2 linked regions of the Rhodoligotrophos appendicifer genome follow. Each later gene encodes a partner of the first gene's protein in a complex. Links are inferred from orthologs where the notes say so. Each region holds a gene or a part of one and is shown on either strand. Other genes may lie near its edges. The genes, in order: FKM97_RS03505 and dapF.

Region 1 (3,210 bases):
GTCTTCGGGGCCACCTCACCAACGAGAATGGAACCGAGGAGGCGACGGGCTCCCCGGCTTATGTCCCGAAGGACAAGGCCAAGGACACGCAGCTGCAATATGCGTTGAACTTCCTGCGCGGCGGTGCCGTGAGCGAGGCGACCAAGACCGCCAAACCGAACACACCGCAGGTGAAGGCCAACTGATCCTGAAAGGGTCCGAAATGTCATCAAGCGGGGCGCCCTCACGCCCCGCTTTTCCTTTAAGGAAATCTGTAGTCCTCGGTTTTATAATCACCCCTACACGAACAACCGGCGACCAGAGCAGGCGATGCTCGACAACGATCTTCGCAGGCCACTCCAACCGAAGCGGCTCAGGATGACCGCTCACCGTGGTTCAGTGTCGGCACTGCAGATTGCCGTAGCAGCCCTGGCAGCTTTATTGCTGATGGTCTTCGCCTGGCTGGTCCTCGCCCATGACCTCAGTGGTGGCCAGCCGAGAGTAGTGGCCAAGATCCAAAAGAGCGACCCTATGGCGACGGGCTCGGTCCGCTCTTCCACGGGGCCCTCGAGCCTCAGAAAAGCGCCGCTTTCCCTCCTCTTGGAGCCTGGACGATACGGGGCCTTGCCTCGAATTTCAGGCGACGAAACCCCGCTGAGCGCATATTCCCGACCGATCTCTGCCGAGGCCATGGCGTCGCCATTGCCGAAAGTGGCGTTGATCATCGGCGGCGTCGGCGGAAATGATGAAATGTCTGCCGCAGCGATCGAACGGCTGCCTGAGGAGGTCACCCTCGCGATCGATTCGAACGGCCGGAATTTGCAAAGCTGGGTCGATCGCGCCCGCCTTTCGGGGCACGAGGTCCTCCTTCAGCTTCCCATGGAGGCGCTCGCTCATCCAAACGCCGGCCCGGGAGCCCGCACCTTGCTGGCGAGCATGTCGCCTGCCGAGATCCAGGATGATCTTCACTGGCATCTCGCGCGCGCTGCGGGATATTTCGGTGTCATCAATCAACTGGGCGGCAAGTTCCTCGGAAGTGAGGCGGCACTGGAGCCCCTGGCGCATGAACTGAAGCGGCGAGGGCTTTTATTCGTCGAGGACATGCCGTCCGGTCAAAGCAAGGCGGCAGCGGTTGCTGATGATGTGGACATGAAGTATCTGGGCGCGGACATCGTCATCGACGAAGACTCGGATCCTGCAGCCATCGATGCGGCCCTGGAGGAACTCTTGAACATCGCCGAGCGTAAAGGCTTTGCCTTGGCGGTCGGCTCGGCCTTTCCGGCGACCCTGGAACGGGTTGAACTTTGGACGAAGCGAGCGATGGTGACGAAGCGGGTTATGATTGTGCCTGCAAGCGCAGCCCTTGTTCTTGAGCCTCAATGATCGAAAGCTTTCCCTATGAGTGAGAAGTTGGACGACGCGCAGATCGCTGCCATGCCGTATCGGCCCTGCGTTGGAATCATGCTGATGAACGCCGAGAACAGGGTCTGGCTGGGCAAACGCGTGCCCAAGTGGGAATGTGATCTGGGGTTCGATCTCTGGCAGATGCCTCAGGGAGGCATCGATGAGGGCGAGAATCCGCGCGAAGCGGCGTTCCGCGAGCTGTTTGAGGAGGTGGGAACGCGCGAGGCCTCCATCATCGCCGACACCCAGGGTTGGCTTCATTACGATCTGCCGCGGTCGGCAATCGGCAAGGCACTGCACGGTCGCTACCGCGGCCAGCGGCAGAAATGGTTCCTGATGCGCTATGAAGGGCGCGACAGCGACTTCAATCTGATCCCGGCCGATGGCGGAGAAATCGAATTCGACGAGTGGCGCTGGGTGGATATCTCGGAGGTCACGAGTCTGGTGGTCCCCTTCAAACGCCACGTCTATGAGCAGGTCGTGGCGACGTTCGCTCCCCTCGTCAGATCGATCTGAGCCTAAGTTTCGGCGGACTTCCCTCTCGCCCTCTGCACAATTGACCAGCATTCACCCGGCAGGGGTCGGGGACAGCATCCATTGGAGCGAGAATGTCTGACAACGCCGCAATAAGCAATTCTGAGCCTGAGAAGCCGGAGTCTTCCATCTCCGCGGAGAACAAGAACGAACCGGAAATGGAGAGCGAAGTGTCGATCAATATCGGGACCATGAATTTTCACATCGACAAGGTCGTCATAGCCCAGATCGATGAATTGAATTTATCTCAGGGCTTGTCGAACCTTTTCAATATGGGTCACGGATCTTCGGCACCCCGAGCAGGCAGTGCTCCGTCGCGATCGATGAGGTCGATCGACGAAGGAGATGCTCGCCCGTCCAATTACGGCATTGAATTCCTGGATGACGGAACATCGATGTCGATCTAGGCGCCGGTCGATGCCACCCTCTTAGCCTGAAGGAGGGTGGCATCTCGCCTCAAGCTGGTTATGATGCCTCATCGCACAAGAAACTCGAGGGAAACGATGAGGAAGTTGTTCAATCGCCGCCATGTCATTGGCGCCATCGCTGCCGCCGGACTGGCCATTGGGACACCGGCCAGTGCTGCCGAATTCGTCAACATCGTGACCGGCGGAACCAGCGGCGTCTACTACCCGCTGGGCGTGGCGCTCTCGAAGCTTTACGGCGCCGCACTGCCGGATGCGAAGATTTCCGTCCAGTCGACCAAGGCATCGGTTGAAAATCTGAACCTTCTGGAAGCGGGCCGTGCGGAAGTGGCCTTCAGCCTCGGCGATGCCGTTGCCGACGCGTGGAACGGGGAAAAGGAAGCTGGCTTCCCGAATAAGCTCGAGAAGCTTCGCGCCATCGGCGGTCTGTACAACAATTATGTTCAGATCATTGCGACCGAAGCCTCCGGCATCAAGACGCTGGCTGATCTCAAGGGCAAGCGGATCTCTGTCGGTGCGCCGCGCTCCGGCACCGAGCTCAATGCTCGTGCCGTGCTGAAGGCCGCGGGTCTCACTTACGAGGATTTCAGCAAGGTCGAGTACCTGCCCTTCGGCGAATCCGTGGACCTGATGAAGAACCGCCAGCTGGATGTGACCCTGCAATCTGCGGGGCTCGGCGTCTCCTCGATCCGCGACTTGGCCACGTCAGTGCCGATCGTCGTCGTTCCGGTGCCGGCGGATGTCGTGGAGAAGATTGGCAATCCGGCATACCAGGCCGCCAATATCCCGGCGAGTACCTATGATGGCCAGTCCGCAGACGTGCCGGCGGTAGCGATCACGAACATCCTGGTGACCCGCGAGGGGGTCG
Region 2 (3,091 bases), on another replicon or contig:
AGCCGTCGTGGGGGCGGGTCCTAACCCAAACCAACGTCGGAAGCGGCTAACTTCGGTCTTTTCAGCACTCATACCGAGGGCCTTGCACTTAATGCATTGCCGACGACACCGATGATGTCGGCATCAAGGATCGACCCCGCTTGAACCGGCTCCGCAAAGCGCACAGGTGCAAAATGCTGGGTTCGGCCACCGGTCTCCGTCTCGGCCAAGACGTGCCTGCGCTTCCCCACCTCGCGTTCGAAAAACGTCGAAAGCCGACGATTGCCATGATCGCGAAGGAGACGCGCGCGCTCTTTGATCACCGTGCCCTGCAGCTGAGGCATACGGGCAGCCGGCGTCCCAGGTCTTGGAGAGAACGGAAAGACATGGAGATAGGTCAGCCCGCAGTCGTCGATAAGGCGGAGCGAATTCTCAAACATTTCCTCGGTCTCCGTCGGGAAGCCGGCGATCAAATCGGCGCCGAAAACCGCATCGGGGCGATGGCGACGGACATCGTCGCAGAAGGAGATGGACTGGGACCTCAGGTGGCGCCGCTTCATCCGCTTGAGGATCATGTCATCGCCAGCCTGGAGAGAGAGATGGAAATGGGGCATCAGCCGCTCCTCCTCGGCAATGACCCGCATCAACGGCTCATCCACCTCGACGCTGTCGATGGAGGAGATCCGAAGACGCCGAAGATCCGGCACCAGGTCAAGGATGCGTCGAATGAGCTGACCCAGGCTGGGCCTGGCCGGAAGATCACTGCCATAGGAGGTGATATCCACGCCGGTCAGCACGATCTCGCGATAGCCCGCTTCCACCAGACGTCGAATCTGGGTCACAACCTCGCCACCGGGAACCGAGCGGGAATTGCCCCGCCCAAAGGGAATGATGCAGAAGGTGCAGCGATGGTCGCAGCCATTCTGGATCTGGACGAAGGCGCGGGTGCGGTCGCTCATGCCGTCGACCATGTGAAGGGCCGTCTCCCGAACCGACATGATGTCGTTCACGAGGATCTTCTCTTCGGCGGCAACACCGAAGTCGGGCACGGAGCGCCGCCAGGTGTCCGCGTGCAGCTTCTCTTCGTTGCCGAGCACCAGATCAACCTCTTCCATCGCCGCGAAGGAGGCAGGATCAATCTGGGCTGCACAGCCGGTCACGATGATCCTCGCATCGGGACGCTCGCGGTGGGCACGGCGGATGGCCTGGCGCGCCTGGCGCTGGGCTTCCGCGGTCACCGCACAGGTATTGACTATGATCGCGTTCTCAAGGGACGCCGCCTCGGCGTGGGCGCGCATGACCTCGGACTCATAAGTGTTGAGCCTGCAGCCGAAGGTGATGATTTCGGGGCGCGTGGTCATGATGGGCAGGAGATACGTCTTCTGGCGCCGGTGTGCAAATTTTGATCGCAGCCGAAGGCTTTCAGGCGGCCTCAAGTGCAAGTTCACCGTCGAATTCATAGGCGACTGGACCGGTCATTATGATGTGACCGTCCTCGCGCCAAAGAATGTCGAGATCTCCGCCAGGAAGGGTCACGCGGACATGACGGTCGGCAAGGCCCTTGCGCGCGGCGCAAACCGCCGCGGCACAGGCGGCCGTACCACAGGCTCGCGTAAGGCCCGCGCCTCGCTCCCAGACCCGCAGGACAATATGGTCGAGGGCCTCCACCTGCGCGACCGAGATGTTGGCGCGCTCAGGGAACAGATGATGACGTTCCAATTCCGGACCCAGCCGCGCCAGATCGATGTTGTCGACGTCATCCGTCCAGAAGATGCAGTGAGGATTTCCAACATTCACAGCGGATGGGGTGTCGAGCGGGCCATGTTCTAACTCCATGGCAGAGGTGTCGTCCATCGGCACGGACAAGGGAATGTCCGCCCACCCAAACCGCGGCACGCCCATGTCGACCGAAACCCCGACGTCGTTGCGCGTGCATTGAAGAAGGCCGGCGCGCGTCTCAATCACGACGCTCTTCTTTCCCGTCTCGTCCAGAAGCATGTCGGCAACACACCGGCTGGCATTGCCACAGGCAGAGACCTCGCTGCCGTCGGGATTCCAGATGGACATGAACGCGTCCGCCGATGGCGAGACCGGCCGACCGATGCGGATCAATTGATCGCAGCCCACGCCTTGAACCCGATCGGATATTTGCGAGGCCTGGGCCGCCGTGATCGGCACGGCCGCAAACCGCGCGTCAATCACCACAAAGTCATTGCCGAGACCGTTCATCTTGCGGAAGGGGACGTGCGCTGTCATGGCCACGAATATGGACCGGACAGATCGCAAATGCCAGCGGTCCAAGATCGATGACGTCGGTCATCGCGTTCTCGGCGCGCGCGTGTCTTTGCCGCGGTTCACCAAGTAAACAGCCAGCCCTCACCCAAATCCGGGCCCCCTCCCAGCATCGGCGGTCCTTCGGAGGGCAGTACCAACGCAGCCGTCGCCCGGAGACAGCGCGCGCCCTCCGGCGGCAGGCTGTCCGATTCGAGGCTGGCCCGGACAACGAGCCTCTGGCCCAAAGCGTCAGCAAACGAGACGACGGTCTCCTCCCGAAGAGTGGCTCGAAATTCGTCGTTTGCCGAGTGAGCCAGAAATGCCTGGCTGCTGCCGTAGTGGAACCAGAGATCCATCTGCCCATCTTCTGCAGCGGCTGCGAGCCACTTCCGGGCGTAATCGGAGGTCATCAACCTCGGGGCGCTGCCCAGGGTCTGTGGGCCGGAGAGTTCATAGACGATCGCTCCGTCCGCCGAGGCATATTTCGCCTCAATCGCGTCGAGCACCTGTGCCGAGTATTCCCCAGCGCCAGCAGCCGGTGCACGTCCGCAACCGACAAGATGCTCCGGAGTAAATTCGGTCGCTGCGTCGGAGCCACGCGCATTGAGCCAAATGTCTCCGGTTGCGGCCTCCAGGTGCGGAATCGCCTGAGCATAGGTCATCGTCCGGTCGATGACACCATCACGCCATGACACTGAGGCGACGCTATCCATTTGGTAGTTGGCTACCACTGGGACAGTCGCTTCGGCGACAAAGAGTGCAGCATGGTCGGGCGTGAACTCGCTTTGAAGCGCCGCTGCCGCTTCCTCGTCCAAAGCAGAGACCAATTTCGTGGCCT

What was found.
Region 2: the proteins of FKM97_RS03505 (region 1) and dapF are in contact, whole or in part, in a solved structure (PDB 5YGU), measured with the Escherichia coli proteins. The link is inferred for Rhodoligotrophos appendicifer from one-to-one orthologs.

The regions. Positions count from the first base shown.
Region 1 is NZ_VHKL01000001.1:737,699-740,908, forward strand. What follows is about bases 249-3,138. They hold FKM97_RS03505 (RNA pyrophosphohydrolase), read left to right. Parts: upstream 249-1,377; coding sequence 1,378-1,899; downstream 1,900-3,138. Other genes in these bases: FKM97_RS03500 (divergent polysaccharide deacetylase family protein), read left to right, coding at 358-1,362; FKM97_RS03510 (hypothetical protein), read left to right, coding at 1,992-2,324; FKM97_RS03515 (TAXI family TRAP transporter solute-binding subunit), read left to right, coding at 2,430-3,138. In the rest of the region: FKM97_RS03495 (S41 family peptidase), read left to right, coding at 1-185; more of FKM97_RS03515, read left to right, coding at 3,139-3,210. UniProt on the Escherichia coli protein: Master regulator of 5'-end-dependent mRNA decay.
Region 2 is NZ_VHKL01000009.1:133,864-136,954, forward strand. What follows is about bases 319-3,089. They hold dapF (diaminopimelate epimerase), read right to left. Parts: upstream 2,236-3,089; coding sequence 1,402-2,235; downstream 319-1,401. Other genes in these bases: mtaB (tRNA (N(6)-L-threonylcarbamoyladenosine(37)-C(2))-methylthiotransferase MtaB), read right to left, coding at 319-1,340; FKM97_RS19710 (hypothetical protein), read right to left, coding at 2,334-3,089. In the rest of the region: signal recognition particle-docking protein FtsY, read right to left, coding at 1-72; more of mtaB, read right to left, coding at 69-318; more of FKM97_RS19710, read right to left, coding at 3,090-3,091. UniProt on the Escherichia coli protein: Involved in the succinylase branch of the L-lysine biosynthesis and in the biosynthesis of the pentapeptide incorporated in the peptidoglycan moiety. Catalyzes the stereoinversion of LL-2,6-diaminopimelate (L,L-DAP) to meso-diaminopimelate (meso-DAP).